DNA from 3 places in the Leclercia sp. genome. Region 2 is predicted to be linked to each of the others. Evidence: predicted binding sites of a transcription regulator. Region 2 holds the regulator's gene; each other region holds the start of a gene.
What was found. The regulator Fur, encoded in region 2, represses iron uptake genes when iron is present. The targets are predictions, from matches to a motif close to ATAATAATGAGAACNACTATCAA.
Positions count from the first base shown of each region.

Region 1 (10,840 bases), on a different contig from region 2:
ACGGTAAAAAGCTCTCCAAACGCCATGGCGCAGTCAGCGTAATGCAGTACCGTGACGACGGCTATCTGCCGGAAGCTCTGCTTAACTATCTGGTGCGTCTGGGCTGGTCCCACGGCGATCAGGAGATCTTCAGCCGTGAAGAGATGATCCAGCTCTTCACTCTGAGCGCGGTAGGGAAGTCCGCCAGTGCCTTCAATACCGATAAACTGCTGTGGCTGAACCATCACTACATCAATACCCTGCCGCCGGAGTACGTTGCGACCCAGCTGCAGTGGCACATTGAGCAGGCCAATATCGACACCCGCAACGGCCCACAGCTGGCCGACCTGATTAAACTGCTGGGCGAGCGCTGCAAAACCCTGAAAGAGATCGCGGAAAACTGCCGCTACTTCTATGAAGAGTATGACGAGTTTGATGCCGACGCAGCGAAGAAACACCTGCGCCCGGTTGCGCGTCAGCCGCTGGAAGTGGTTCGTGACAAGCTGGCCGCCATTACCGACTGGAGCGCTGAGAATGTGCACCATGCCATTCAGGCGACAGCGGATGAGCTGGAAGTCGGGATGGGTAAAGTGGGTATGCCGTTGCGCGTAGCCGTAACCGGTGCCGGCCAGTCTCCTGCTCTGGACGTTACGGTCCACGCGATTGGTAAAACCCGCAGCGTGGCGCGTATCAACAGAGCGCTGGACTTTATTGCTGAGCGCGAAAGCCAGCAGTAATCAGTAAGCAATAAAAAAACGGCAGGTTTCCCTGCCGTTTTTTATTCCGCTGGCTGATGAATATTCAGCCGCACCAGAAAACCCTGAATGCCTTCCCGCGTAAGCAGCATTTCAAGTCGCTCTTGTTCCGCTAAGGTCATATTCTCCAGCGCATTGACGATCCCAGGCAGCACGGCAACGGGTTTCGCGTCACCGTAACTGGCCGCGGTCTCTGCCAGCTGGTAGAGGGCCTGCCGTTTACGAATGGCCGGAATATTCATGATGTGACCACGCACCTGCGCATCAATATGAATGAGGCGCGCCCGTCCACCTTTTACGCCATTAATGCCTTCCGTTTTCCAGCCATTCTTGCGCACCCAGCGGTTAACGGTCTGCCTGGCGACACCCAGCGTCTCTGCCAACTCTTCGGTGGTCATTTTGCTACGTAATTTTTTCATATCAGTTCTGATCGCGAATCCCTAAGCGTTGTAACAATCCGGAGATCCCTTCCCGGAGTAATAAAGAGGTCAGCTGTTTCTGTTCTGTCGGCGTCATTTCATTGGCCAGCGTTATCAGCAAGGCCTGCAGGGAATTATCGGCAGAGGCTTCCGCTAAAATTGCTGCCTCCGGGGCTCGACGCGCATTGCGTATAAATTCCCGTACTTTCTCATTAACATGGACCAGACGCGCCTTACCGCCCTGAACGCCAGGTTTTGGCGACGTGGACCAGCCCTCTTTACGCACCCATTTATTGATGGTCTGACGGCTATAACCAGTGAGACGGGCCAACTCTTCTGGCGTCATTCGTTCCTTGATCATGCAATTTCCTGAGTAAGAGTGTGGGTAATTAATGGTTCATTTTATAACACCGTTTTACTGGAAAACGTGACCAGATTAACTCATGGCTGCGAGCGTCCTCGCAATGTGATTCATTTGCATGAATTTTCAGCGGTTGAACGCCAGAGTGAGAATTTGCCGTTGACACTCAGCAAGGGAATTCATATTATGCCGCCCGTCAACACGACACGCTTTACGCGATGGGGCTATAGCTCAGCTGGGAGAGCGCTTGCATGGCATGCAAGAGGTCAGCGGTTCGATCCCGCTTAGCTCCACCAAACTCTGAACCCAACAGAGTCTGGTGCGTAAACAAAACTGTGGGGCTATAGCTCAGCTGGGAGAGCGCTTGCATGGCATGCAAGAGGTCAGCGGTTCGATCCCGCTTAGCTCCACCAAAATTTAAACCCTCGCCGAATGGCGGGGGTTTTTTTATGCCTGCAATAAACCCTTTACTATCACCGCGTTGACAAATAATTATCTTTTTTAGGTAAAAACTTTACTTTATGTAATGACTTTTCCTGGCCTGGAATGTTGTGTCATGGTTTTAAAGAATCTATCATTAAAATGAATTTAATATCGCCAGGTAAATAGTTAAATAAATTTAATGAAAAGCATAGTTAATATTAACGGCAAAAGCTTCCTGCTTGCTCTGGCGTTATGCATGATTGTCGTGCCTTTTTCCCGCCTTATTTCACCGAAAGCTATTGTCGATGGTTTTGAGGTTTATCTTGCATGGATGCCGCTGAGCGTCATGCTGGCGATGATATTATTATTTGGCCGTCAGGCCATCCTGCCGATTATTATCAGTTTTGCCATACTTAACGAATGGAATTTACAACTGTCGGCAAAGCAGGATGTTATCCTCCTTTTTTGCCAGGTCTTTAGTACCTTCGCGGTATGCGGCATACTCCGCTGGCAGGTAGGACCGCGCTGGCGCTACCATGTCCCCAGTCGCTTTATGGCCGCGCGCATTTCGTGGCTGGGCTTTGCCCTTCCGCTGGCAATAAAATTATCGATGTACCTCGCAGGCTATTTTTGTGATTTTCCCGTTACCCTCGCCAATTTCACCGACCGAGGCTCGGAGATTTATCATGTCGTCGATATTCAGAGCCTGGTGTGCGCCGTTATCATCTTTACGATGCTTTTCTATTATCCGTTAAGAATGATTATTAATCCGAATTATGCGCGTGCCTTCTGGCGAAGAAATATGCGTAATTCATTCTCATCCCGAAACCTGTTATTTACATCTGTATTACTTCTTTGCCTTATTTCTGTGCTTTTTCTGCTCTGTATACCCTTTACGTCCGATATTATTGCCGGCTATCTGGTACCTGTTATTTTCATTTTATTCACAATTGGCATCAGTCGCTTTCGCTATCCCCTGATTATTCTGGGCTGGGCGATAAGCGCGTTGCTGCTGCTGACCTATAACAGCAACTTTTTGCAGGGGGTACAGAACGGTTACTCGCTGGCGTTCGTGCTGTCGGTACTTATCTCCTTCGCCATCTGTCTGGCTTACATGTCGCGCATTTATCAGCGCAGCGAATGGCTTAAGCGCGACTGGCACGAGAGGGCGCTGGTCGATCCGCTGACCGGCTTGCGAAACCTGCGCGCCCTGGAATCCTTTCTGACGGACAACAAGGGCACCACCCTGTGCTGTTTGCGAATGGATAATCTGGAATTCCTGAGCCGTCATTATGGCCTGATGATGCGCGTGCAGTGTAAACGCGCCATTATTCGCCAGCTGCAGCCGCTGCTGATGCGTAATGAACAAGTTTTCCAAATCCCCGGAAACGAACTGGTGATAGTGCTTAGCGGCCCGGAAACGGGAGCACGGTTACAGCACATCGTGGATCATCTGAACAGCCGCAAAATCTACTGGAACAACACCGGTCTGGATATTGAGTTTGGCGCCGCCTGGGGAGGCGTGGAGTACAGATGCGGCGAAAGTCTCTACCACACGCTCGGTCAGCTCAGCTGGCTGTCGGAAAAGTCCTGTTCGGCGCATCAGGTCCTGTCCCTGAATAACAGTCTTGAAACGGTATCGGGGCAGACGACGGAGCGCGTCCTGATGCTGAGCAGGGTGAAACGGGCCCTGGACGAGGGCGGTTTACGCCTGTATGCCCAGCCCATCCAGAGTAGCGAAGGCATGGGCTACCACGAAATCCTTTCGCGTCTGGAGAGCGAGGGCGAGCTCCTGACGCCGGATAAGTTTCTGCCGCTGGTGGCGCAATTTAACCTCAGCCGGCGCTTCGATATCAGCGTGGTGGAGGCGCTGCTGACATGGTTGCGGGACCACCCCACAGACGCGCTCTGCCCGCGTTTCTCGGTGAACCTGATGCCCTTAACGCTGATGCAAAAAGAGGTCGCGGCGGAGATCATTGCCCTTTTTGAACGCTACGGGGTAAAACCGCAGACGGTGATCATCGAAGTGACCGAAGAGCAGGCGTTCTCCAATTCGGAAGTCAGCATTGCCAACATTCATCAGCTGCGTCACTACGGCTTCAAACTGGCTATCGACGACTTCGGTACCGGCTACGCCAATTACGAACGTCTCAAGCGCCTGCAGGCGGATGTCATCAAAATTGATGGCTGCTTCGTGAAGGATATTTGCAGCGACACGATGGATGCGATGATTGTGAAGTCGATCTGCAATCTGGCGAAGACACGGTCGCTGTGCGTGGTGGCGGAGTATGTCGAAACAGAGGAGCAGCGCGAGATGTTGCTCGCTTCTGGGGTGGACTATCTGCAGGGGTATTTAATCGGCAAACCGCGCCCGCTCAGTGAATTACAGGCATAAAAAAACCGGGGAGGATAAATCCCCGGTTTTTTTTAAGCTGATTACAGAACCAGTGCAGCGATAGACGCAGACAGCACGCTGACCAGCGTAGAACCGTAAACCAGCTTCAGACCGAAGCGGGAAACCACGTTACCCTGCTCTTCGTTCAGGCCTTTAATCGCACCCGCGATGATACCGATAGAAGAGAAGTTAGCGAAGGAGACCAGGAAGACGGAGAGAATGCCTTCGGCGCGCGGGGAGAGGGAACCGGCGACTTTCTGCAGATCCATCATGGCGACGAATTCATTAGAAACCAGTTTGGTTGCCATAATACTGCCCACCTGCAGCGCTTCGCTTGCCGGCACACCCATTACCCAGGCAATCGGGTAGAAGATGTAACCCAGGATACCCTGGAAGGAGATACCCAGAACGGCAGCAAACAGGGCGTTCAACGCGGAGATCAGGGCGATAAAGCCGATCAGCATCGCCGCAACGATAACCGCCACTTTGAAACCTGCCAGAATGTACTCGCCCAGCATTTCGAAGAAGCTCTGGCCTTCGTGCAGATTAGCCATCTGCAGGTTCTCTTCACTCTCATCCACGCGGTACGGGTTGATCAGCGACAGAACGATAAAGGTGCTGAACATGTTCAGAACCAGCGCAGCAACCACGAATTTTGGCTCCAGCATAGTCATATACGCGCCCACGATAGACATGGAAACGGTAGACATTGCGGTGGCCGCCATGGTGTACATACGGTTGCGGGACATTTTGCCGAGGATATCTTTATAAGCGATAAAGTTCTCAGACTGACCCAGGATCAGGGAGCTTACGGCGTTGAAAGATTCCAGTTTGCCCATGCCGTTCACTTTAGACAGCACGGTACCGATAGCGCGGATCACAATCGGCAGAATGCGAATGTGCTGCAGAATACCGATCAGGGCAGAGATGAAGACGATAGGGCAGAGAACTTTCAGGAAGAAGAATGCCAGACCTTCATCGTTCATTTTACCGAATACGAAGTTGGTCCCTTCATTAGCAAATCCGAGCAGTTTTTCGAACATCTCAGAGAAGCCCTTCACAAAGCCCAGACCCACGTCTGAGTTCAGGAAGAACCAGGCAAGCAGCACTTCAATGACGAGTAACTGAATAACATAACGAATACGGATTTTTTTGCGATCGCTGCTGACCAGCAACGCAAGCACGGCAACGACAACAAGTGCCAGGACAAAATGTAGGACGCGGTCCATATTTGCTCCAAATATGAGGCAGGTTTAATTTCGCTGCACATTCTATGAAACAAGCGTAAAGAAAACGAGATCAAAGCCACACTATAGTCACGTCCTGTGACGAGACTCAAAAATAGTGACATGAGATACATTTTTGTTATGTTGTGTAAATGAATTAAAAGTTAAGTTTGTGTGCTACGCTTCACAAAGGTGCGCGCTTTTTGCCCGCTTGCTTATCCACTATTCCAGCCTGCTTATTGTTCTTCGCTATCACTGCAATCACAATAACCTTTTTAAATGAACTTGATAATCATTCGCATTTTGGTAGCATTAAACATAGCAAAGGCTATATTCCTGAGGCAAAAATGAGCAACAGTCGCGTTGATGAGAGTAGCAGTGGCAGAGCAGCACGCAAAATGCGGTTTGCATTAATGGGACCTGCGTTTATTGCCGCCATTGGCTATATCGATCCCGGTAATTTTGCGACCAACATCCAGGCCGGGGCCAGCTTCGGCTATAAACTGCTGTGGGTGGTGGTGTGGGCCAACCTGATGGCGATGATGATCCAGGTGCTGTCGGCAAAACTGGGCATCGCCACCGGTAAAAACCTCGCCGAGCAGATCCGCGACCACTATCCGCGTCCGCTGGTCTGGTTTTACTGGGTGCAGGCCGAGATTATCGCCATGGCGACCGACCTTGCGGAATTTATCGGTGCCGCGATCGGCTTTAAGTTGATCCTTGGGGTATCACTGCTGCAGGGCGCGGTATTAACCGGTATTGCCACCTTCCTGATCCTGATGCTGCAACGGCGCGGGCAGAAGCCGCTCGAAAAGGTGATTGGCGGCCTGCTGCTGTTCGTCGCGGCGGCCTATATTGTTGAGCTGATCTTCTCCCGGCCTGACTTCGTTCAGTTAGGTAAAGGAATGGCGATCCCGAGCCTGCCCACCACCGAAGCGGTCTTCCTGGCGGCCGGGGTGCTGGGTGCGACGATTATGCCGCACGTGATCTATCTGCACTCCTCGCTGACCCAGAATCTGCACGAGGGGTCGCGGCATGAGCGCTACTCCGCGACCAAATGGGACGTGGCGATCGCCATGACCATTGCCGGGTTTGTGAATCTGGCAATGATGGCGACCGCCGCGGCGGCCTTCCACTTCAACGGCCATACCGGTATTGCCGATCTCGATCAGGCCTATCTGACCCTGGAACCTCTACTCAGCCACGCGGCGGCGACCATTTTTGGCCTGAGCCTGGTGGCGGCGGGTCTCTCGTCGACGGTGGTGGGTACCCTGGCGGGGCAGGTGGTGATGCAGGGCTTTGTGCGCTTCCATATTCCGTTGTGGGTGCGTCGCGCCGTCACCATGCTGCCGTCCTTTATTGTGATCCTGATGGGGCTGGATCCGACCCGCATTCTGGTGATGAGCCAGGTGCTGCTGAGTTTTGGTATTGCACTGGCGCTGGTGCCCCTGCTGGTGTTTACCAGCGACAAAAAGCTCATGGGCGATCTGGTGAACAGCGTAATGGTCAAACGGGCAGGGTGGGCGATAGTGGTGCTGGTGGTGGCGCTGAACCTGTGGCTGCTAATCGGTACGGCATTGGGGTTATAAAAAAGGCGCCGCGAGGCGCCTTTTCTCTGTTAGTGACGATGACCGTGTCCGCCATGACCGTGGCCGCGGCCACCGCGGTGGTCATCACGATCGTTCCAGCCTTCGCGATAGCCACGCTCATAGGCGTTACGTTTATCCCAGCCACGATGGTAGCCGTTGTCATGTTTGTGCCAGCGTTTGTCACGCCATTCATAATTACGATGCCAGTAGCCGCGGTCACGCCAGCCGCCACCGTCCCAGTAGTTACCGTAATTATCGCGATCGCCAATTTGTAATTTTACGGATGGCAACAGGGTGATTTCGCCAGCATTAGCGACCAGCGGGGCTGAAGCCATTAATACTGCTGCCAGAATCAGGGACCTGAACATTATTATTCTCCTTCACGATCGGAGCCGTAACCGGCTTGTTAATGCAATTTTAAGGGGCGGTAAAGCCCCGGATAATCGCTTTAACTCCTAATTCAGAAGGCGTAGCACTTTTTGCTAAAAGTGCTTTTATTCTGCGCTGTTCAGGATCGATTCGATTTCGCTAAGTTCCTCAGGCGTGAAATGACGATTTGCCAGCATGCCCACGGCATCGTCGATTTGCGCTGTTTTGCTGGCGCCAATCAGCACCGAGGTGATGGCCTCGTGATGTAATACCCAGGCCAGCGCCATCTGCGATAATTTCTGGTTCCGGCGTTCGGCCAGCGCATTGAGTTTGCGCACCTTCGCCAGCTTCTCTTCCGTGATCTGATCCGGGTTGAGGAAGCGGCTGCCGCTGGCGGCGCGGGAATCTGCCGGAATGCCGTTCAGATAACGGTCGGTCAACTGGCCGCCTGCAAGTGGCGAAAACGCAATACATCCCACCCCTTTCTGCTTCAGCACGTCCAGTAATCCCTCTTCAGGCGAACGTTCCAGCATCGAGAATTTAGGCTGGTGGATCAGGCAGGGAGTGCCCAAATCATTGAGGATCTCGATGGCCTGTCTGGCCAGCTCTGCCGGATAGTTGGACAGCCCGACGTACAGCGCCTTGCCCTGACGCACGACGTGGTCGAGCGCTTTCATGGTCTCCTGCAACGGCGTTTCCGGATCCGGGCGGTGGTGATAGAAGATATCAACATACTCCAGCCCCATACGTTTCAGGCTTTGATCGAGGCTGGCGATCAGATATTTACGCGAGCCCCAGTCGCCGTACGGTCCGTCCCACATGGTATAGCCCGCTTTGCTTGAGATGATCAGCTCATCACGCAGGGCGCTGAAATCTTCCTGCAGGATGCGCCCGAAGTTACGCTCTGCCGAGCCCGGTGGCGGACCGTAGTTATTGGCAAGGTCAAAATGCGTAATGCCCAGATCGAAGGCACGATGTAAAAGTTGACGGCTGTTTTCAATCAAGGTGGCATCGCCAAAGTTGTGCCACAGCCCGAGGGAGATGGCGGGCAGCTTAAGGCCGCTTTGCCCGCATCGTTGATACTCCATTGATTGATAACGATTTTGATTCGCCTGGTAAACCATGAGTTTGTCCCTCTGCGTCAGAAAGTCATTCAGTGTATACGTTTACACCATGACCGAGGCACACAGATTACCGCGCAAAAATACGTAAAGCATGGTTTCCATGATCTGATTATCGCCATTCCTGGACAGCTATCACGCTTCTTCAATACTCAAAGTGAAGTCAACATTATAAGGATAATAGTCATGCTTACCCCCTACACCGTCGCCGATTACCTGCTGGACCGCCTTACAGATTGTGGTGCCGATCATCTGTTTGGTGTGCCAGGCGACTACAACTTGCAGTTCCTCGATAACGTTATCGCCAGCCCGGATATTGGCTGGGTGGGTTGTGCCAACGAATTGAACGCGGCCTACGCCGCCGATGGCTACGCGCGCTGCAAAGGGTTTGCCGCGCTGTTGACCACCTTTGGGGTGGGCGAGCTCAGCGCCATGAACGGTATCGCGGGCAGTTTCGCCGAGCACGTACCGGTTCTGCATATTGTGGGCGCGCCGGGAAGCGCTTCGCAAAAAAGAGGGGAGTTGCTGCACCATACCCTCGGTGACGGCGAGTTCCGTCACTTCTATAAAATGAGTGAACCCGTCACCGTTGCGCAGGCGCACCTCACCGAACAAAATGCCTGCTATGAAATCGACCGGGTATTGACCGAAATGCTCCGGGAGCGCCGTCCCGGCTACATTATGCTGCCAGCCGATGTGGCAAAAAAACCTGCCAGTCCGCCTGTAAGCGCTCTCATTGACCGTCTTTATGAAAGCGATAGTTTCCGCCTTGACGCCTTCCGCCAGGCGGCGGAGAAAAGACTGGCAGCGAGCGAGCGCACCGCGCTGCTGGCCGATTTCCTGGTCCTCCGTTACGGCCTGAAAAACCAGCTTCAGCGCTGGGTGGAGCAGACGCCACTGGCGCACGCCACCCTGCTGATGGGGAAAGGGATTTTTGACGAGCGTAAACCGGGCTTCGCAGGCACCTACAGCGGCTCCGCCAGCGCCGGTGACGTCAACGAGGCCATCGAAGGTGCCGATACGGTGATCTGCGTGGGAACCCGCTTTACCGATACGCTTACCGCCGGATTCACCCACAAGCTTACGCATCAGCAGACCATTGACGTTCAGCCCCACGCCTCGCGGATCGGGGACGTCTGGTACACCGGGATCCCGATGACCCAGGCCATTGAGGTACTCGCCAGCCTGTGCCATCAGTACGCCAACACCACCACGGCGGCCCGTCCGGCCCGGCAGCTGCATGCGGTTCATCCCGGCTCGCTGACGCAGGATAGCTTCTGGAAAACGCTGCAAACCTACATTCGCCCGGGGGATATTATTCTGGCCGATCAGGGAACGTCGGCCTTCGGCGCTGGCGCCCTGCGTTTACCGGAAGACGTGAATTTTATCGTTCAGCCGATTTGGGGCTCGATTGGCTATACCCTTGCCGCCGCCTATGGCGCGCAGACGGCCTGCCCGGACCGCCGCGTAATAGCGATCACCGGCGACGGCGCAGCACAGCTCACCATCCAGGAGCTGGGCTCGATGCTGCGGGACAAACAGTGCCCGGTGATCATGGTGCTGAACAACGAAGGCTACACGGTCGAGCGTGCCATTCATGGTCCGAATCAGCGCTATAACGACATTGCGCTGTGGAACTGGACGCAGATCCCGCAGGCTCTCAGCCTGGATTGTCAGGCCGAGTGCTGGCGGGTGAGTGAGGCGGTGCAGCTGGAAGAGGTGCTGGAGAGAGTGGCGCACCCGGAACGGCTTTCGCTGATTGAGGTCATGCTGCCGAAAGCCGATGTTCCGCCGCTCCTGAGCGGCATTATTCAGGCGCTGGAAGCGCGCAAAAGCGCCTGATTATTTCTCATCGTGCCAGGCAGCCATCATGGGTCTGCCCGCCAGCAACAGCCAGGCGGGCAGCATCACGATACAGAGCAACGGCAGCAGGGTGGTGTCTGGCACCACCACTGCCGCCATAAACAGGCTCAGCCACGCGTCCCGGGTGACAACCAGCACCAGTCCCAGAATCGAACAGGAGATGGTGATCGCCGCCGGAACCGCCTCGACGTGCTCGTGCAGCATTAACCCCAGCGCGACGCCGATAAACACCGCCGGGAAGATCCGCCCACCGCGAAAACCGCAGGCCGCTGCCACCACCAGCGCCGCCAGTTTAATCAGCGCAAAGAGCAGATAATCTGAGACGCTGAACAGCTGGCCG
Region 1 covers NZ_DAIQCE010000001.1:1,013-11,852, forward strand. Annotated here, with positions in the region: gene gltX (glutamate--tRNA ligase) at 1-716, shown strand, start outside; gene V7Q49_RS00010 (YfeC-like transcriptional regulator) at 758-1,153, opposite strand; gene V7Q49_RS00015 (YfeC-like transcriptional regulator) at 1,155-1,514, opposite strand; tRNA gene V7Q49_RS00020 (tRNA-Ala) at 1,735-1,810, shown strand; tRNA gene V7Q49_RS00025 (tRNA-Ala) at 1,852-1,927, shown strand; gene V7Q49_RS00030 (EAL domain-containing protein) at 2,137-4,332, shown strand; gene V7Q49_RS00035 (NupC/NupG family nucleoside CNT transporter) at 4,374-5,561, opposite strand; gene V7Q49_RS00040 (Nramp family divalent metal transporter) at 5,906-7,147, shown strand; gene ypeC (DUF2502 domain-containing protein YpeC) at 7,177-7,515, opposite strand; gene mgrA (L-glyceraldehyde 3-phosphate reductase) at 7,642-8,640, opposite strand; gene ipdC (indolepyruvate decarboxylase) at 8,824-10,479, shown strand; gene V7Q49_RS00060 (ion channel protein) at 10,480-10,840, opposite strand, start outside.
Region 1: V7Q49_RS00040 (Nramp family divalent metal transporter) is a predicted target of Fur. The motif match lies at 5,844-5,866, and genes of this name have one in related genera.

Region 2 (10,840 bases):
GAGAACAAAGCGAAAGTGCTGGGTATCATGATGGCGGGCGCGTTCGCGGCCTTCTTCACCGGTATCACCGAGCCGCTGGAATTCTCCTTCATGTTCGTTGCGCCAGTGCTGTACGTGATCCACGCCGTGCTGACCGGTATCTCCGTGTTCATCGCTGCAAGCATGCAGTGGATTGCCGGCTTCGGCTTCAGTGCGGGTCTGGTGGATATGGTGCTCTCTTCCCGTAACCCGCTGGCGGTTCACTGGTACATGCTGATCCTGCAGGGTCTGGCGTTCTTCGTGATCTACTACGTGGTGTTCCGCTTCACCATCACCAAATTCAACCTGATGACCCCGGGTCGTGAGCTGGCGGTTGCCGGTAGCGAAGCGGATGGTCAGGATGTGAACGTGAGCGGTACCGCAACGGAAGACGTTTCCGGCCTGGCGCGTCAGTACATCGCGGCAGTCGGCGGTTCAGATAACCTGACCGGTATTGATGCCTGCATCACCCGTCTGCGTCTGAACGTGAAAGACTCTTCTCTGGTTAACGAAGCAATGGCGAAACGTCTGGGTGCGTCTGGCGTGATCCGCCTGAACAAAACCAGCGTGCAGATTATTGTCGGCTTCGTGGCTGAGAAAATCGCCAACGCCATGAAAACTACCGGTCCGGTTGCCGCTGCTGAAGCTGCACCAGCGCCATCCGCTGCACCTGCTGCTGCCGTTAAGCCACAGGCTGTTCCCAATGCCACCACCATCGCCGCACTGGTTTCCCCGGTGACCGGTGACGTGGTTGCCCTGGAGCAGGTACCTGATGAAGCCTTCGCCAGCAAAGCGGTAGGTGACGGCGTGGCGGTGAAACCAACGGATAAAACCGTGGTCTCCCCGGCAGCCGGGACTATCGTCAAGATCTTTAATACTAACCACGCGTTCTGCCTGGAAACAGAGAAAGGCGCGGAGATCGTTGTCCACATGGGTATCGATACCGTTGCGCTGGGTGGCCAGGGCTTCAAACGCCTGGTGGAAGAGGGTGCAGAAGTGGTTGCTGGTCAGCCGGTTCTGGAAATGGATCTCGACTTCCTGAACGCCAATGCGCGCTCCATGATCAGTCCGGTTGTCTGCAGCAATATCGACGACTTCAGCGGCCTGGTGATCAAGGCGCAGGGTCAGGTTGTTGCCGGTCAGACACCTCTGTATGAAATTAAAGGCAAATAAGTGCTCCTGAGTCAGCGTTAATGCCTGAGCGGCGGGGATATCCCCGCCGCTTTTTTTTGCAGCAATCGCCCCGATAATTCTCTTCATAGACCTTTTTTTGCGTAACTAAAGGTTGTCACTACGCCCGGCTTATAAGATCATATGCCGTTATACGTCGTTTACGCTTTGAGGAATCCACGATGAGTGAGGCTGAAGCCCGCCCGAGCAACTTTATCCGTCAGATCATTGATGAAGATCTGGCCACCGGTAAGCACACCACAGTTCATACCCGTTTCCCGCCGGAGCCAAACGGCTACCTGCATATTGGTCACGCGAAATCGATCTGCCTGAACTTCGGCATCGCACAGGACTACCAGGGTCAATGCAACCTGCGTTTCGATGACACCAACCCGGTGAAAGAAGATATCGAGTACGTAGAGTCCATTAAGAACGACGTGCAATGGTTGGGCTTCAACTGGTCTGGCGACATCTGCTACTCCTCTGACTATTTTGATCAGCTGTACGCCTACGCCGTTGAGCTGATTAATAAAGGCCTGGCCTACGTTGACGAGCTTTCCGCTGACGAAATCCGCGAATACCGCGGCTCGCTGACCGCGCCGGGTAAAAACAGCCCGTTCCGCGATCGCAGCGTGGAAGAGAACCTGGCGCTGTTTGAAAAAATGCGTGCCGGTGGCTTCGAAGAGGGTAAAGCCTGTCTGCGTGCCAAAATCGACATGGCCTCGCCGTTTATCGTGATGCGCGATCCGGTGCTGTACCGCATTAAGTTTGCCGATCACCACCAGACCGGCAGCAAATGGTGCATCTACCCGATGTACGACTTTACCCACTGCATCAGCGATGCGCTGGAAGGCATTACCCACTCACTCTGTACCCTGGAGTTCCAGGATAACCGTCGCCTGTATGACTGGGTGCTGGATAACATCTCTATTCCGGTGCATCCGCGTCAGTACGAGTTCTCTCGTCTGAATCTGGAATACACCGTAATGTCCAAGCGTAAGCTGAACCTGCTGGTGACTGACAAGCACGTTGAAGGCTGGGATGACCCGCGTATGCCGACCATCTCCGGTCTGCGTCGTCGTGGCTATACCGCAGCCTCCATCCGTGAGTTCTGCAAACGCATCGGCGTGACTAAGCAGGACAACACCATCGAGATGGCGTCGCTGGAATCCTGTATCCGCGAAGATCTGAACGACAATGCGCCGCGCGCTATGGCGGTTATCGATCCGGTGAAACTGGTTATCGAAAACTACCCGCAGGGCGAAAGCGAGCTGGTGACCATGCCGAACCATCCGAGCAAACCGGAGATGGGCAGCCGTGAGGTGCCGTTCAGCGCCGAGATCTGGATCGATCGCGCCGACTTCCGTGAAGAAGCCAACAAGCAGTACAAGCGTCTGGTGATGGGCAAAGAAGTGCGCCTGCGTAACGCCTACGTGATCAAAGCCGAGCGCGTCGAGAAAGATGCGGAAGGCAATATCACCACCATCTTCTGCACCTACGACGCTGAGACCCTGAGCAAGGATCCGGCCGACGGTCGCAAGGTGAAGGGCGTGATCCACTGGGTGAGCGCGGCGCATGCGCTGCCGGTTGAAATCCGCCTGTACGATCGCCTGTTCAGCGTGCCAAATCCGGGTGCGGCAGAGGACTTCCTGCAGGTAATTAATCAGGATTCTCTGGTGATCAAGCAGGGCTTTGCCGAGCCATCACTGAAAGCTGCCGTAGCCGGTCACGCTTATCAGTTTGAGCGCGAAGGCTACTTCTGCCTCGACAGCCGCTATGCTACCGCTGACAAACTGGTATTTAACCGTACCGTTGGTCTGCGTGATACCTGGGCGAAAGCGGGCGAGTAATCCCTTTTCCTCCTGAAAACGCCGCGTAATGCGGCGTTTTTTTTGCCCGCAGCTCGTACCCTAAACCTTTAAATCTTCGCGTTGCGAATTAATTCTGTTTCTTAGAACGGTTAGCTTTCTCTTCCCTTTCAAAAATTAACCGCTATAGATACCGGATGTGATATTTAACTTTTATTTATTAAAAATAAATCGCTCATTCCGCACATTATTTTAAATAAAAATCCTCCCTCATTTCCTTTGTTACAAATCGCAACCAAATATGTGCGCTTTGTCATAATCCTGACTTTTGATCGCTGAAAAGCATTGATAATTCGCGTCGCGAAAAATAGTCTAGGGGCAGGAGATGTAAGCGGGTATTTCCGATTGCCTCCGCTTTTTACTTTTTTGTTTTTCGCCGTTTAAGGCGCTTTAAATACGTCAAAGAGGATTAATTATGCGTACGTTTAGTGGCAAACGTAGTGCGCTTGCGCTGGCTATCGCCGGTGTTACAGCAATGTCAGGCTGGATGGTTTCTCCGAAAGCCCAGGCCGAAGGTTTCATTGATGATTCAACCCTCACGGGCGGTGTCTATTACTGGCAGCGTGAACGTGACCGCAAAGATGTCGAGTCAGACAAATACAAAACGAACCTCGCTCACTCCACCTGGAACGCCAACCTTGATTTCCAGTCCGGCTATGCCGCCGATATGTTCGGTCTCGATCTGGCTGCGTTCACGGCCATCGAAATGGCGGAAAACGGCGACAGCGGTCACCCGAACGAAATTGCCTTCTCCTCCAGCAACAAAGCTTATAAAGAGGACTGGTCCGGCGATAAGAGCGGGATCAGCCTGTACAAAGCGGCGGCTAAATTTAAATACGGTCCGGTCTGGGCACGCGGTGGCTGGTTGCAGCCAACCGGTCAAACCCTGCTGGCGCCGCACTGGAGCTTTATGCCGGGTACCTATCAGGGTGCTGAAGCCGGGGCCAACTTTGACTACGGTGATAGCGGTGCGTTGAGTTTCTCGTACATGTGGACCAACGAATATAAAGCGCCGTGGCACCTCGAGATGGACAAGTTCTATCAGAATGACAGGAAAACCCGCGTCGACTATCTCCACTCCTTCGGCGCGAAGTACGATTTCAAAAACAACCTGATTCTGGAAGCGGCCTTTGGTCAGGCTGAAGGTTTTATCGATCAGTACTTTGCTAAAGCCAGCTACAAGCTTGATATCGTGGGTGGCCCGCTCTCCACCAGCTATCAGTTCTACGGCACGCGTGATAAAGCCGACAGCGGCACCGAGAATGATATCTACGATGGTACAGCATGGCTGCAGGCGCTGACGCTGGGCTACAAGGTCGGCCAGGTCGATTTACGTCTGGAAGGGACTTACGTCAAGGCGGAAGGGCAGCAGGGTTACTTCCTGCAGCGTATGACCCCAACCTATGCGTCTTCCAACGGTCGTCTGGACGTGTGGTGGGATAACCGCTCCGACTTTAACGCCAACGGCGAAAAAGCGGTCTTCTTCGGTGCCATGTATGATCTGAGCAACTGGAACCTTGCGGGCTGGAGCGTTGGCGCGTCCTATGTCTATGCCTGGGATGCGAAACCGTCAGACTGGTTAATCAACAGCGCCGGTCAGCGTGAAGATATCGCCTCCAACAAGATTAAGGAATCGGCCTACAGCCTGGATGCGATCTACACCCTGCAGGACGGCCGCGCGAAAGGAACCATGTTCAAACTGCACTTCACGCAGTATGACAACCACTCCGATATCCCAAGCTATGGCGGCGGCTACGGCAACATCTTCCAGGATGAGCGTGACGTGAAGTTCATGGTTATCGCCCCGTTCACCATCTTCTGATGACAATCCGGGCGGGGACTCACTCCCCGCCTGACTGGAGATCGTTATGTTGAAAAAAATCGTCATGGTCGCAGTGCTGGCATCAGGACTGGCCGCCTGCGCACAACCCCAGACCCAGAAAGAAGATACCCGTCTGAAAGAGGCCTACAGCGCGTGCATCAATACCGCTGAAGGGTCACCGGAAAAGATTGAAGCCTGTCAGAGCGTGCTGGACGTGCTGCGTCAGGAGAAGGCGCACGAACAGTTTGCGACCCAGGAAACCGTCCGGGTGGCGGATTACCAGGCCTGTATTCAGGCGCGTAAAACGGGTAACAATCAGGACGTGACCAAAAACTGCGATAAAATCTGGCAGGAGATCCGCAGCAACAACGCGAAGTAATGAGCTGTTTGCCACGCCCGGTGGCGCTATGCTTACCGGCCTGGGGGTGATTTCACCCTTGTAGGCCCGACAGCGCAGCGCCACCGGGCTTTTTTACATTATCGCAGGCAAAAAAAAGCCAACCGTCAGGTTGGCTCAGAGTCTATGCAAAGATTATTTGGTGTCGTGCGCGTGGTCATCTTCGCGGCAGTCGCCTTCGGCACAGTGGCCATACAGGTACAGACTGTGGTTGGTCAGACGAATGCCATGACGTGCGGCAATTTCGCGCTGACGTAATTCGATGGAATCATCGCTGAATTCGATCACTTTGCCGCAGTCGAGGCAAATCAGGTGATCGTGGTGGTGCTGCTGCGTCAGTTCAAACACGGATTTACCGCCTTCGAAATTATGACGCGTTACGATGCCTGCATCGTCGAACTGGTTCAGTACACGGTAAACGGTAGCCAGACCAATCTCTTCGCCCATGTCGATCAGACGCTTGTATAAGTCTTCCGCACTGACATGATGGTTATCCGGACCCTGAAGCACTTCCAAGATTTTTAACCGTGGAAGCGTGACTTTCAGTCCGGCCTTCTTTAATGCGGTGTTGTTGTCAGTCATGCGGAATCTGTCCTGTTGCTAAACGATTCACTTCTAAAGAAGAAGTGACAGAAAATGCACCTGGGATAATGCGTCTCATTATAGAACTGCCATGACGTAATGAAAACTGCAAGTCTCAAGTAAAGTATGCTTATAAAAACGTGGTACCGCCAACAAAGTTGTTACAAGGTTCCCCGTTTACTCCTGGATCATTGTACAGGTATGGCAGCAAAAGTTAAAAATTTGTAGCAATTATTTTGATTGGTATTACCTATCGATGCGGCGCAACTTTAGCGTTGCGCCGCGACATCATCAGGCGTTGAGGATGTCGTCGAGGTGCAGTTCTTCGCGAACCTGTTTTACCCATTTGTCGACGCGCTCAGCGGTCAGTTCCGGCTGTCGGTCTTCGTCGATGGCGAGGCCCACGAAGTTATTGTCATCGGCCAGACCTTTAGAGGCTTCGAAGTGATAACCGGCAGTTGGCCAGTGTCCTACGATCACCGCGCCGCGTGGCTCAATGATGTCGCGAATGGTGCCGAGGGCATCGCAGAAGTACTCTGCATAGTCTTCCTGGTCGCCACAGCCAAACAGGGCCACCAGCTTGCCGTTGAAATCGATCTCTTCCAGAGAAGGGAAGAAGTCGTCCCAGTCACACTGCGCTTCACCGTAATACCAGGTCGGGATGCCCAGCAGCAGAATATCGTAGCCTTCGATATCTTCTTTGCTGCTTTTCGCAATGTCATGCACATCGGCAACGTCTTTACCCAACTGTTTTTGAATGTTTTTTGCGATATTTTCGGTGTTACCCGTGTCGCTGCCGAAAAAAATGCCGATGATTGCCATGAGTAAAATAACCTCTTGATACTTAATGGTATGGTGGCGCAATTTAGCCACGGATAAGGGCAATCATAGCAGAACAGAGAAGCCTGCGGAAACTGCTATCACGCAGGACTGCACTCTGTGCTACATGAAAGCAACAAGAAGGGGAGTTTTCTGACTTACGCTTTGCCGTGCCATTTCTCGAGCTGCGCGATCAGCATCTCTTCAATAAGCTCACTGCGGCTGATCTCACGGGCATTCGCCAGCTCATTCAGCGCATCGACGGCTTCAGCATTCATTTTCAGCTCGACGCGTTTAAGCCCACGACTTTTATCGCGTTTAAGCTGATTGCGCTTATTAATGCGCAGCTGTTCATCACGCGAAAGCGGATTGGTTTTCGGTCGTCCCGGGCGACGCTCATTCGCGAACAGATCTATTGTCGTGCGGTCCGTGTGTTCTTTGGCCATGATTCTGAGACTTCGGGGGAAACAAGACACCCTGCTAATGCCCGGGCGATAAGCGCGCCATCATACATCACCGAAAACGGCACGCCAACGACTGGAGGCCCGCAGGCGACCAGTCGCTCTCTTTTTAATCAATTTTCGATGTCAGCGAGGTAACGGCGAATAGCGCGCAGCACCGCGTCCGGTTTTTCGGCATGGACCCAATGTCCGGCCCCGGCAATGACGTGCGCTCGCGCCTGAGGGAACTGCGCCAGCAGCGCATCACGGTACGCTTCGGTCACATACGGCGAATTGCCGCCGGTAATAAACAGGGTTGGATGCGGCCACGCGGCGACCGGCTGCCAGCCGACGATCTGATCGTATTGGTCCCAGAGAACCGGCACGTTGAAGCGCCACTGGCCGTCGACGAAGGATTTCAGCAGGAACTGCACCACGCCTTCTTCGTCAAGGTGTTCACGCATCAGCGCCGCAGCCTGCTGGCGGGTGCTGACGCCTGCGTCCGTCACGGCGTTAATGGCGGCGAAGATCTCATCGTGGCGGCGCACGTCATAATCCACCGGCGCGACGTCGATCACCACCAGCCCGGCAATGCGCTCTGGTGCGAGCGCCGTCAGCGCCATTACTGCTTTACCGCCCATTGAGTGACCAATCAGGATCGCCTTTTCAATATGGTGTTCATCCAGCGTATCCAGCAGATCCTGAGCCATGACGGCGTAGGTCATCTGCGGCGAGCGCGGCGACAGACCGTGGTTGCGCATGTCCACCTGCAGCAGCGCGTGGTCGGTCACCAGATCCCGTGCCAGCACGCCAAGGTTATCCAGGCTGCCAAACAGGCCATGCACCAGGACGATGGGAGAATTATTGTGCGGCGATTGTGCAGATTGCGCTCGGGTATTCAATTTCATGGCAAAGTTCTTTTTTTACGTATGTCAGGTTAGGGTATCATGTTGACCATTCTGCCGCCCGGCTGCAAGGAAACAGTTAATTCTGACTTTTGCCGCCATTCTGGCTTGACGCTATCCGCTGTTGGGTTTTGACCTTATACTCCCAACGACTTGTATTCAGATAAGATATCGCACTGGATTAAGATGAAAACAATCGAAGTTGATGACGAGCTTTATCAGTATATCGCCAGCCAGACGCGGCACATTGGTGAGAGCGCGTCCGACATTTTACGGCGCATGCTGAAAATTGCCGCCGCCTCGCAGTCTGCCGCTCCGGCCATCAAAGAAACGCGCCAGCCCGCTGCTGTCGCACAGGAAAAGCCGCTGTCACCGGTAAAAGACAAAGTGCGTGCGATGCGCGAATTGCTGCTCTCTGACGAATACGCTGAGCAGAAGAAAGCAGTTAACCGCTTTATGCTGGTGCTGACTACACTCTATTCACTGGATAACAACGCATTTGCCGACGCGACGGAGTCACTTCACGGTCGTACCCGCGTCTATTTCGCGGCTGACGAGCAAACGCTGTTACAGAATGGCAATCAAACTAAGCCCAAGCACCTGCCTGGTACGCCGTACTGGGTAATCACCAATACCAACACCGGACGCAAGCGCAGCATGATCGAACACATCATGCAATCCATGCAGTTCCCGGCGGAATTGACTGATAAGGTTTGCGGCACTATCTAACCCTTGCATCAGAAGGACCAGGCAATGGCAAATCACAATCGTGCGGGTCAACCTGCACAACAGAGCGATTTGATTAACGTCGCCCAGCTTACCGCGCAGTACTACGTGCTGAAGCCGGAAGTGGGTAACGCAGAACACGCAGTGAAGTTTGGTACATCCGGGCACCGCGGCAGTGCGGTACGCCACAGCTTTAACGAGCCGCATATTCTGGCCATTGCTCAGGCCATCGCGGAAGAGCGTGCCAAAAATGGCATCACCGGTCCGTGCTACGTCGGTAAAGATACCCACGCTCTGTCAGAGCCCGCTTTTATTTCCGTGCTGGAAGTACTGGCCGCCAACGGCGTGGACGTCGTGATTCAGGAAAACAACGGCTATACGCCGACCCCTGCGGTCTCGAACGCCATTCTGGTGCATAACCAGCAAGGCGGTGCGCAGGCGGATGGTATTGTGATCACGCCATCCCACAACCCGCCGGAAGATGGCGGCATCAAATACAACCCACCGAATGGCGGCCCGGCTGACACCAACGTCACCAAAGTGGTGGAAGATCGTGCCAATGCCCTGCTGGCCGACGGCCTGAAAGGCGTGAAGCGCATTTCCCTGGACGAAGCGATGGCCTCCGGCCACGTGAAAGAGCAGGATCTGGTGCAGCCGTTCGTTGAAGGGCTGGCGGATATCGTCGATATGGCGGCGATCCAGAAAGCCGGCCTGAAGCTGGGCGTGGACCCCCTCGGCGGTTCCGGTATCGAATACTGGAAACGCATTGCCGAGCACTACAAGCTGGATCTGACCATCGTCAACGATCACGTCGATCAGACCTTCCGCTTTATGCACCTGGATAAAGACGGCGCGATCCGCATGGACTGCTCCTCCGAGTGCGCGATGGCCGGTCTGCTGGCGCTGCGTGACAAGTTTGACCTCGCCTTCGCTAATGACCCGGATTATGACCGTCACGGCATCGTCACCCCGGCGGGCCTGATGAATCCGAACCACTACCTGGCGGTAGCGATCAACTATCTGTTCCAGCATCGTCCACAGTGGGGCGCAGAGGTTGCCGTGGGTAAAACCCTGGTCTCCTCCGCCATGATCGACCGTGTGGTTAACGACCTGGGCCGCAAGCTGGTAGAAGTGCCGGTTGGCTTCAAGTGGTTTGTTGACGGTCTGTTCGACGGCAGCTTCGGTTTTGGCGGCGAAGAGAGCGCGGGCGCGTCCTTCCTGCGCTTCAACGGTACGCCGTGGTCTACCGATAAAGATGGCATCATCATGTGCCTGCTGGCGGCGGAAATCACTGCCGTTACCGGTAAGAACCCGCAGGAGCACTACAACGAGCTGGCAGCCCGTTTCGGTGCCCCGAGCTACAACCGTCTGCAGGCTTCTGCCACTTCTGCACAGAAAGCGGCGCTGTCAAAGCTGTCGCCAGAGATGGTCAGCGCCAGCACCCTGGCGGGTGACCCGATCACCGCACGTCTGACGGCTGCACCGGGTAACGGCGCGTCGATTGGCGGCCTGAAGGTGATGACCGAGAACGGCTGGTTCGCAGCGCGTCCATCCGGCACCGAAGACGCGTACAAAATCTACTGTGAAAGCTTCCTCGGCGCTGAGCATCGTCAGCAGATTGAGAAAGAAGCGGTTGAGATTGTGAGTGAAGTGCTGAAAAACGCATAAGTGCTGTAGGTGTGCCGGGCGGCACTGCGTTTGCCCGGCCTACGAATTCAAACGGCAACCTTGGGGTTGCCGTTTTTTATTAGCTCATTTTATTTTTCAGCTCAAAGCGTGGTGACACCAGCCCGTAGAGCGTCCAGCCCATAAAGGTCACCATCGCCCCGTAGAGCATCGCTTCCTGGCCGGAAGAGTAGAGGGCATAGAAGCTGTAAATTGCCCCCACCAGCGCCACAATATTGGCCACTTTCGCTTTGCCCGGGTCGACCTTCGCCACCTTCTGAATAATCACCAGCGCCGCCATCGACAGGATATACGGGATGATATTGGTCACCACCGCCAGATTGACCAGCACGTTAAACTGGCTGTTCAGCGACGGGCTGATGGTCATCAGGGACAGGCCGCTCTGGAAGATGACAATCGCCAGCATC
Region 2 covers NZ_DAIQCE010000002.1:42,347-53,186, reverse strand. Annotated here, with positions in the region: gene nagE (N-acetylglucosamine-specific PTS transporter subunit IIBC) at 1-1,191, shown strand, start outside; gene glnS (glutamine--tRNA ligase) at 1,371-3,038, shown strand; gene chiP (chitoporin ChiP) at 3,472-4,878, shown strand; gene chiQ (ChiQ/YbfN family lipoprotein) at 4,928-5,257, shown strand; gene fur (ferric iron uptake transcriptional regulator) at 5,411-5,857, opposite strand; gene fldA (flavodoxin FldA) at 6,149-6,679, opposite strand; gene ybfE (LexA regulated protein) at 6,835-7,122, opposite strand; gene ybfF (esterase) at 7,251-8,024, opposite strand; gene seqA (replication initiation negative regulator SeqA) at 8,208-8,750, shown strand; gene pgm (phosphoglucomutase (alpha-D-glucose-1,6-bisphosphate-dependent)) at 8,775-10,415, shown strand; gene potE (putrescine-ornithine antiporter) at 10,495-10,840, opposite strand, start outside.

Region 3 (10,840 bases), on a different contig from region 2:
CGGATGATGTTACTCAGCGTGTGGGTCTCTACCGGGTTGAGTCCAGCGGCCGGTTCATCGAGGCAGATCATCTCCGGCCCGGTACACATGGCGCGGGCAATCTCGAGCCGCCGCTGCTGGCCGTAGGACATCTCGCCCGCCAGGCGGTTGGCGCAGTCCACCAGATCCACCACCTCCAGCCAGTAAAAGGCCCGGTCGAGGGCGTCGCTCTCCGCCCGCCGGTAGGCCGGGGTGTTGAGCACTCCGGCCAGCAGGTTGCGGTTCACCCGCATGTGCTGTGCCACCAGCAGGTTCTCCACCACCGACATCTCGCGGAACAGGCGGATGTTCTGGAAGGTGCGCGCCAGCCCGGCGCGGTTGACCAGATGGGTACCGCCAAACATCTTGTAGAACAGCCGCTGGCCGAACTGCGCCGGGTTGATCCAGTCCCCCGGCTGGAATTTCTGTCCGAGGATCTGGATCACGTTGGTGGTTTTGCTCCGGGTGTTGAACAGAATATTGCCCCCGGAGGCCTTATAAAACCCGGTCAGGCAGTTGAACACTGTGGTTTTCCCCGCGCCGTTGGGCCCGATCAGGGCGGTGATCGAGCCGCGCTGCACCTCGAGATTAACGTCGTTGAGCGCCTTGATGCCGCCAAAGTGCATCATCAGATGCTCCACGCTTAAGATGGTCCCGTTCATGGTGCCACTCCTTTACGCACCGCAAACCCGCTGCGGTTAATACGGATCAGCCCGCGCGGCCGCCAGATCATCATCACCACCATTAACACGCCAAACAGCAGCACCCGGTACTCGGCAAAGGTGCGCAGCAGCTCGGGGGTTACGGTGAGCACGAAGGCGGCCAGCACCACCCCGAGAGTGGAGCCCATCCCGCCTAACACCACGATGGCGAGGATCAGGGCCGACTCAAAGAAGGTGAACGAGGTGGGGTTAACAAACCCCTGATAGGTCGCGAAGAACACCCCGGCAATCCCCGCGGTAGAGGCCCCGAGGGTAAAGGCCGACAGTTTAACCAGCACATGGTTAAGGCCCATGGAGCGACAGGCAATTTCATCTTCGCGCAGTGCTTCCCAGGCGCGGCCAATTGGCATCCGCGTCAGGCGGTGCTTGATGTACAGCACCAGCAGTACCACCAGCAGCAGAATGGCGTAGATGAAGATGAACTTCAGATTGGGGTTAAAGGTGATATTGAAGAACTCATGGAACGGCACGCCGCCATCTTTGGCCCGTCGGCCAAACTCCAGCCCGAACAGGGTCGGGGGTGGGGCGGAGATGCCGTTCGGCCCGCCGGTAAAGGTCAGCCAGTTGTTCAGCACCAGGCGGATGATCTCTCCGAAGCCGAGGGTCACAATCGCCAGATAGTCGCCGTGCATCCGCAGCACCGGGAAGCCGAGCAAGGCTCCGGCCGCGGCGGCCATCAGCGCCGCCAGCGGCAGCATGGTCCAGAAGCCGAGCCCCAGATACTGATAGCCCAGCGCCAGGCCGTAGGCACCGATGGCGTAGAAGGCGACATAGCCGAGGTCCAGCAGGCCCGCGAGACCGACCACGATATTCAACCCGAGGCCTAGCAGGACGTAGATCAGGCCGAGGATCGCCACCGTCAGCACGTACTTGGTGGCGACGAACGGAAAACAGACCGCCAGGGCGATAATCAGCGGCAGGATCCAGCGCATCCGGCTTTTGTACTCCGGCGGGCGGACGTAGACCCCTGAGTTATCGTTGTCGAAGCGGGCCATCACGCGTCGGCCCGGCGCGGTAGATAAAAAGGCGCTCAGTAGAAATCGGCCCGTCATCACCGTGGCGATGATCCACGCCAGCCGCCGTCCTTCGAAGTTAAAGCTGTAGCCGTCCAGCACCACGCCGGCGATCGGACCAAATACGATCAGCGCCACCATGCCGGCAAAAATGGCGTCGAGAAGACAGCGCTTAAGCGAAAAACCGTCGTGGGATACGGTTTGCGAAACGATTTGTGCAGTCATCTTTTTTCCCTCATACCTTAGCCACGACAGGGCGGCCAAGCAGTCCCTGAGGACGGAAAATCAGGATCACCACCAGCAATCCAAAGGAGAACACGTCTTTATAGTCAGAGTTCACCATGCCGGAGAACTGCGCCTCGGCAATGCCGAGGATTAGCCCCCCGAGCATCGCGCCGGGCAGGGAGCCTATCCCCCCGAGGACGGCGGCGGTGAAGGCTTTAATCCCGATGATAAACCCGGCGTAAAAATCAAAGGTGCCGTAGTTCATGGTGATCAGCACCCCCGCCAGCCCGGCCATCGCCGCGCCAATCACGAACACCAGGGAGATTATCCGGTCGGTATTGATGCCCAGAATCGACGCCATCTTGCGATCCTGCTGCACGGCGCGGCACATCCGCCCGAGCCGGGTCTGGCTGATGATCCAGGTGAGCAACAGCATCCCGGTGAACGAGGCGATCAGAATGAAGACTTTGGTGTAGGTGATCTGCACAAAGCCCTCGCCAATATGAAAACGCAGCACCCCGTCCAACATGGTGGGGACCCCCTGCTGGCGTGGACCCTGGCTGATCTGAGCGTAGTTTTGCAGGATCAGCGACATGCCGATGGCGGAGATCAGCGGCGCCAGGCGCGTGGAGTTACGCAGCGGTTTATAGGCGATGCGCTCGATGGTCCAGCCATATACCCCCGTCACCACGATGGTGAAGACCAGCGTGCCGAGGATCAGCAGCGGGAAGGATTCCAGCCCGAAGAAGGAGAGGAGCGCCAGGCCGATGGCGCAGAGATAGGCAGAGATCATATACACTTCGCCGTGAGCGAAGTTAATCATGCCGATAATGCCGTAGACCATGGTGTAGCCGATGGCGATCAATCCGTAGACCGACCCCAGCGTCAGGCCATTGATTAACTGCTGCAGAAAGAAAGTTTCCATCATCGCGCGCTCGTGTTATAGGCCGCCGGTTGCGGTGCGGCCCGATGGTTTTAGTGCGTCGGTATGTCGCCATACCGACGTTGAGCGTGATTCCGTCCCGTTACTGCACTTCCTTATATTTACCCTTGTCGTCCCACTCATACACCACGTAGTCAGAGACTTTCAGGTCGCCTTTGCTGTCCCAGGATTTTTTGCCCATTACGGTATCCACCGAATTGGCCTTCAGCCATTCGCTGGCTTTCGCCGGATCGGAACCGGTGGCTTTAAAGGCCGCAGCAATGGCCTGTACGGAGGCGTAAGAGTAGAGGGTGTAACCTTCTGGCTCGAATTTACCGGCGCGGAATTTGTCGATCACCGCTTTGCCTTCCGGGATCAGGCGCGGGTCTTTACCGAAGGTCATATAGATGCCGTTGGTGTACTGCGCGCCCCCGGCAGCGGTGACCATCTCTTCGTTGACGATGCAGTCGCCGGAGAAGAATTTGGCCTGCACGCCCTGCTCACGCATCTGGCGCACCAGCGGGCCCGCTTCCGGGTGACAGCCGCCAAAGAAGACCACGTCCGGCTTCTGGGCACCGATTTTGGTCACCAGCGCGTTAAAGTCTTTTTCGCCGCGCGACAGGCCTTCGTACATCACATCCTTAACGTCACGTTTCGCCAGCGCCGCTTTGGTGGCATCCGCCAGCCCCTGGCCGTAGGTGTCTTTGTCGTGAATGATCACCACCCGTTTGGCCTTCAGCTTATCAATAATAAAATCAGCGGCGACCTGACCCTGCTGGTCATCGCGACCGCACATGCGGAACATGTCGTTCATCCCGCGCTCGGTGATCAGCGGGTTGGTGGAGCCGGGGGTGATGGCGAGTACGCCAGCGTCGTTATAGACCTCGGAGGCCGGCATGGTGGAGGAGGAGCAGAAGTGGCCGACCACGGCTTTGACCTTATCCTGGTCAACCAGACGGTTAGCGACCGAGACGGCCTGCTTCGGTTCACAGGCGTCATCGCCCTGCACCAGTTTGATCTTCTCGCCATTAATGCCGCCCGCGGCGTTAATGTCTTCCGCGGCCTGCGTCGCGCCGTGCCAGTATTGATCTCCGTAGGTTGCGTTCGGCCCGGTGAAGGGTCCTGCCACGCCAATCACGATATCAGCCTGGGCGGAAAACGCCGTCACCAGACACCCTGCCAGCACGATAGAGAGAGGACTTCTGATCAATTTCAGCGACATTATTATGTACCTTTTCTGAGTGGTTTTATGCACGAACCCTGTGTAGCCGAACGCCGGAGGCGTACCCAATCCAAAACGTATTCAAAACGTAATGCACTAAACGGACGACATACCGCAGAAACAGGCGAGATTGCCTGAAGGTTTTCACCCTCAGGACAACAGTAAGCAAAATGGTTGCCAGAACGGCAGCGTATTGCCAGTGTTTCGACAATTTTCAGTATAGAGCGCCGTTTTAAGCCACCCGGCACCACGAAGTGAAATTACAGCGGGGATCACATCTCATTAACAACAAAGCACATAAGTTGTGCAACGGTCACGATTTGAACCGTTTTGCACCACTAAAGCGCCCGGTAACGGCAGGGGAAAGGGACCGTGTAACGGGGTTTCTGTGTTAATCTGCACGCAATTCTATTCTGCAGGAGATTTACCCATGACCGAAGGCCCGTTAAACGAAACCGAAATGGAGTGGCTGGAAGAGACCTTAATGACCTACGGTAATGACGCCGAATCCGTGATGGACGTCTCGGAGCTCGACGGGATGCTGACCGCGGTGCTGTCTGGCCCGGTGGTGGTTGAGCCGGACCGCTGGCTGGTGGCGGTGTGGGGCGGTGAGAAAAACATTCCGCGCTGGAAGAACGATCGCGAGATGAACCGCTTTATCGATCTCTGCTTCAAGCACATGAACGACATCGCCGAGCGCCTGAGCGACTACCCGGAACAGTTTGAACCGATGTTTGGTATGAACGATGTCGAGGGTGAAACCTATACCGTGGTGGAAGAGTGGTGCTTCGGCTATATGCGCGGCGTGGCGTTGACCGACTGGTCATCCCTGCCGGAGTCCCTGCGTGCCGATCTGGATTTGATCGCCCTGCACGGCTCCGAAGAGAACTTTGAGCGCCTGGATAGCTTCAGCGAAGAGGAGTTCCAGCAGAGCATCGAGAGCATTCGTCCTGCGGCGCTGCGTCTGTACAACTACTGGATTGCCAACCCGCAGGAGCCGGTCGCCCAGCAGCCGGTGATCAACGGCACCAAAGTCGGTCGCAACGATCCCTGCCCGTGCGGCAGCGGTAAGAAATTCAAGAACTGCTGTCTGCATTAACAGCGCCCGGCGGCGCTTCGCTTGCACGGCCAACAGGTATCGTAGGCCGGGTAAGCGCAGCGCCACCCGGCACAACGGCTTATCCCACTGCCGGTAACAGCCCCGCCGCAATCCCGAACTGCACCAGAATGATCGCAATCCCGCAGGCGAAGACCAGACACAGCGCCGGTTTCCCGCCTGGCACCCGGTAGTCGCCGCCTGGATGATGCTTACGGCTCTGCCAGACCAGCAGCGACGGCAGCAGCAGTGCCAGCACCGCCAGCGCCACACCTGCATACCCCAGCGCCATCACAAACCCACGCGGATAAAACAACGCAAAGGCCAGCGGCGGCAGGAAGGTGATCGCCCCGGTCTGAATACGCCCGCTAACGGTGCGGCTGCGCTGGAACAGATCGGCAAGGTAATCGAACAGGCCCAGCGCCACGCCAAGGAACGAGGTCGCCAGGGCGAGGTCGGCAAACAGATGCACCGCCAGCTCCACGTGCGGCGATGCGACCACTTCCCGCAGGGCCTGCAGCAGCCCGTTCAGGCCGGTATGGCTGGCCAGCATCCCCATAAAGGTCGATGAGTTGATGCTGCCTAGCGTCACCAGCTGCCAGAAGATATACGCCACCAGCGGGATGGCGCTGCCGGTGATAAAGATCCAGCGCAGCTTGCGCACGTTGCCATTCATATAGCTGACGATGCTCGGCACGCTGCCGTGAAAGCCAAACGAGGTAAAAATCACCGGGATGGCCGACAGCGCCAGCCCTTTCTCCAGCGGCAGGGTCAGCAAGTTGACTTTATGAATGTGCGGTGCCAGTAGCGCCAGCATCACCACCAGGAAGAGGATTTTTGCCGAGAACAGAAAACGGTTGAACAGATCCACCAGCGAGGTGCCCACGCAGACCACGCCGCCGCCAATCAGGGTAAAGAAGATCACCCCGGTGGTGGGGGAGATATCGGCGTTAAACCAGTCGTTAACGCTGGAGGCGATAAGCTCACCCGCGCCGCTGATATAGGCCGCGGTCAGGGCATACATCAGGAACATCATGCTAAAGCCGGTGATCCACTGGCCGAAGCGGCCCAGATAGCGCCCGGCCAACGATCCCAGTCCGGTATCGGCAGGAACGTGCTGATACACTTCCAGCAGCAGCAGGGCGGTGTAACACATCAGCGCCCAGAGTACGCCCAGTAACACCAGCGTGACGCCAAACCCGACGCCCGCCGCTGCCAGCGGCATCGCCAGCATCCCGGCCCCAATCGTCGTTCCGGCGACGATGAAAATACTTCCCAGCGTTCTGTTCTTCACGTTTTCCTCTACGGCCTTGCACTATCGCGACAAAATCTGCGGCGCAGAGTAAGGTAAAAGCGCAGATTCGTCAAACAGCCGTTACAACACCTGTAAAGTCAGCTTTACGAAATTAATCACAATCCGCGGGCAGGGAGATCGAAAGCGAATCCTGCGCCAGCGCAAGGCGGGCAGGGGCAGAACCTGTCAGGCTGCGCCTTTCATTCAGGAGGGTTTATGGCATCCATACATGGGCACGACGTGCTGACGATGATGATAGAGTCTGGTGAGCAGTACACCGAAGCGAGCCTGGTGGCGGCAATTACCGCACGGTTTGGTGAGGAAGCGCGTTTTCACACCTGTTCGGCGGCGGAAATGACTGCGACGGAGCTGGTGGCTTTTCTGGCGGCACGCGGGAAATTTATTCCGCGGGATAGCGGGTTTTCAACCCACGAAAGTAAAATGTGTCGACATTAAAAATAATGCGGCGCCGGAAGGCGCCGCGTTAATATTAATTTTGTGCATCGAGCGTCGACAGCTCTTTATCAATGAAGTACAGCCCTTCACCGGATTTCCCGGCCAGCGACAGTTTATCGAGAACCGATTTAAACAGTTTCTCTTCTTCATGCTGTTCTGCCACATACCACTGCAGGAAATTAAAGGTGCCATAATCCTGGCCGGTCATGGCCGCATGGACCAGTTCGTTAATTTTCTGGGTGATCAGCTGCTCGTGCTCGTAGGTGGCGCGGAAAAGTTCGTCCAGCGAGGCGTATTCGGCAAACGGTGAAGCCACCGGTGTAATGCGCGGCAGGCTGCCGGTATCGGTAAGATAATCAAAGAGACGCTGCATGTGGGTCATCTCTTCCTGCGCGTGACGGCGCATAAATGCCGCGGCGCCCTCAAAACTGTGATAGCTACACCAGGCGCTCATCTGCTGATAGAGCAGGGAAGAGTAAAGCTCCAGATTCATTTGCTCATTAAGCTTGTCGATCATTTCAGTTTTAAGCATGGTGCAGCTCCGTATTATTATTAACTGGTCAACGTGAGCGTCACTATAATTTGTTATTTATTTATTTGCAAAAAGTAAAATAAATATTTAAATAATCATAATACGAATGGGAATAAAACGCATTGCGGGTAATTTAATTCTATTAATGAGAATTATTCTGTTTCGTGTTTGAAATATTATTGCCAGCAGGACCGCTGGCAACGGAATTAATAATACGCGGGGGTGACGACGGGCTGCGGGGCATAGCCATGACACTGATACTGGATGGTCATGGTTTCATTAAGGCACAGCGAGCCGCTGATGAGGCTACAGGTTTTGATCGGCTGACCGTAGGCCATAGCCGTGCTGTACCCCATCGCCTGGCATTCACGGGTCGCGGTGCCGCTGGTGACGTAGTCGTCATAGCGGGCGTTCTGCAACATGGCCTGATCGTAATTGAGCATGACAACACCTGACGTGACGTCGACGCTGCTGACTTCTGCTTGCCGGGTGACGCCGCAGCCTGCCAGCAACAGGAGCAGGCCGCCAGTGCATAATCTCTTCATAGAACACTCTGAATGCGTTGAAATAACCTATACTAGCGGCTGATGTGCATCGCAATGCCAGGATTAAACGCCTGTTCTGCCCCTTCTCTTTGCTACGAGCCCCGGCTCCTTCAATCCTACGCCATCCGTTTCTTAATGGTGGCAAAAACGCGCCTGAGTACAAAATTGTGAGCGCATCTTTGTTTTTTGAAACTATTTTTCACTTAATTTGAAAGTGTGTTTGCTTAGTAGTAAGGTTGAACAGGTAAGCTATTCACAGCGGGATGCCCCGCATCGCATTCAGGAGACGAAGAATGAAAATTGCACTGATGATGGAAAACAGCCAGGCGCCAAAAAACGCCATCATCCTCAAGGAATTGAACGCCGTTGCTGAAGAGAAAGGTTTCCCGGTCTACAACGTTGGGATGAGCGACGAAAACGATCACCACCTGACCTATATTCACCTGGGGATCATGGCGAGCATTCTGCTGAACTCAAAAGCGGTTGATTTCGTCGTGACCGGTTGCGGTACCGGCCAGGGCGCGCTGATGTCCCTGAACATCCACCCGGGCGTGGTGTGCGGCTACTGCATCGATCCGGCGGATGCTTTCCTGTTTGCCCAGATCAACAACGGTAACGCGCTCTCCCTGCCATTCGCCAAAGGCTTCGGCTGGGGTGCAGAGCTGAATGTTCGCTTCATCTTCGAAAAAGCCTTCACCGGTCGTAAAGGCGAAGGTTATCCGCAGGACCGTAAAGAGCCGCAGGTTCGCAACGCCGGCATTCTGAACCAGGTGAAAGCTGCGGTTGTTAAAGAGAACTATCTCGACACCCTGCGTGCTATCGATCCAGAGCTGGTCAAAACGGCGGTGACCGGCCAGCGTTTCCAGCAGTGCTTCTTTGAGAACTGCCAGGATAAAGAGATCGAAGCCTTTGTCCGCGGTATTATCGGCTAAGTTGCCAACATCAGGAAGAAGCCAGCTTGCGCTGGCTTTTTTTATGCCCGCTTTCTGGATACCGCACTGCCGGCATCTTTCACCAGCCGCAGGGTATCGAACATCCCCAGCAGACAGACCAGCGCAATCGCCACAAACGCCAGGCGGAAGCTGATCCCCGGCAGCGCCGCCATCCCCAGCATCTCGCTGCATAACTCCCCGATCCGGATCCCAATCGCGCCGAGGGTGATCCCCAGTCCCACCGCCAGCTGGGTGGCGGTCGAGAACAGGGTATTGGCATAGCTCATCTGCGGGGAAGGGACGTCGGCAAAGGCGAGGGTGCTGATGGCGGTAAACTGTATGGAACGGAATACGCCGCCCAGATAGAGCACCAGCATGATGACCCACACCGGGGTTTGCGGCGTCAGGAAGGCACAGGCCAGCAGAGCCAGCACGTTAAGCGCCCCGTTAATCAACAGCAGCTTTTTAAAACCCAGCCCGCGGATCAGCGGGGTGGTCGCCGGTTTGATGGTCAGGTTGCCGACAAACACCGCCAGCACCAGCAAACCGGAGTGGAACGCATCCATGCCGAATCCCACCTGGAACAGCAGCGGCAGCAAAAACGGTACGGCGCTGATAGAGGCGCGAAACAGCGACCCGCCGTACATGGTCACGCGGAAGGTGGGTACCTTCAGGGCGTCGAGGCGGATCATCGGCCATTCAGCGCGCCGGAAATGGCGCAGGGCATAAATCAAAGTCACAACCCCGACGGCCAGCAGCGCGATGGTAAGTGCGGTATTCACCTCCTGCGCCCCCATCATCTCCATGGCGCAGACCAGGCTCACCATGGCTATCGAAGTGGCGATAAAGCCCGGGGTGTCGAACGGCCGACGGGTTTCCTCATAGATGTCCGGGATGATGCGCAGCGCCAGCACGATGGCAATCAGCCCCAGCGGCACGTTAATAAAGAAGATCCAGCGCCAGTTGGCATAGCTGGTAATAAAGCCGCCCAGCGGCGGGCCGATGATCGGTGCCACCAGCGCGGGCCAGGTGAGGGTGGCAATGGCGGTGATCAGCAGATGTTTCGGGGTGGTGCGCAGCACCGCTAGCCGCCCGACCGGCACCATCAGCGCGCCGCCCATCCCCTGCAGGACGCGCATGGCGACGAACTGATCGACGCTGGTGGCGAGGCCGCACAGCACCGAGGCGAGGGTGAAGATCGCCAGCGCAAGGGTGAAGATTTTACGGGCACCAAAACGATCGGCAATCCAGCCGCTCGCCGGGATCAGCACCGCCAGGGTGATAAGATAGGCGCTGATGCCGATGTTAAGATCCACCGCCTGCACGCCGAAGCTTCTCGCCATATCGGGCAGCGCGGTGGCGATCACCGTCCCGTCGAGAAACTCCATAAAGAACGCGCCAGCCACCAACAGCGCGGCGGGGGAGATCCCGCTGGCCGCTTTACCGGAGATGTTTTCGGTCATTTTTCCTCTACCACTTAAAATTTTTTTTAAAAATTTACAGGAACAAGTACGCTTCTAATCGCATGATTTGTATTTATTTTTAACGGGAACGCTGTTTTATTTTAAATAAACTGCCGTGATGAATATCACAAAATCATTGATTTTTGTGATGGCGGTCATATTATAAGCGCATCAACAATAACACCTGCATAACAAATAGCCGGAGCAAAACAATGAAATTGCGCAAAATCCTGAAAAGCATGTTCGAATCCTACTGCAAGACCTTCAAGGACGTACCGCCAGGCGCGATGTTCTGATAACAAAAAACCTGCTTCGGCAGGTTTTTTTGTGCCTGCAGGCCGCATCAGGCCAGGTGTTTTGCTACTATGGCCGCCTTTCAAACAGGAGAAGCCTATGTCTC
Region 3 covers NZ_DAIQCE010000001.1:446,201-457,040, forward strand. Annotated here, with positions in the region: gene V7Q49_RS01980 (ABC transporter ATP-binding protein) at 1-680, opposite strand, end outside; gene livM (high-affinity branched-chain amino acid ABC transporter permease LivM) at 677-1,978, opposite strand; gene V7Q49_RS01990 (ABC transporter permease subunit) at 1,989-2,903, opposite strand; gene V7Q49_RS01995 (branched-chain amino acid ABC transporter substrate-binding protein) at 3,004-4,122, opposite strand; gene V7Q49_RS02000 (YecA/YgfB family protein) at 4,553-5,221, shown strand; gene tyrP (tyrosine transporter TyrP) at 5,301-6,512, opposite strand; gene V7Q49_RS02010 (YecH family metal-binding protein) at 6,729-6,968, shown strand; gene ftnA (non-heme ferritin) at 7,003-7,500, opposite strand; gene yecR (YecR family lipoprotein) at 7,707-8,045, opposite strand; gene V7Q49_RS02025 (RpiB/LacA/LacB family sugar-phosphate isomerase) at 8,339-8,977, shown strand; gene V7Q49_RS02030 (MFS transporter) at 9,019-10,440, opposite strand; gene azuC (stress response protein AzuC) at 10,653-10,736, shown strand; gene V7Q49_RS02040 (DUF2766 family protein) at 10,834-10,840, shown strand, end outside.
Region 3: ftnA (non-heme ferritin) is a predicted target of Fur. The motif match lies at 7,640-7,662, and genes of this name have one in related genera.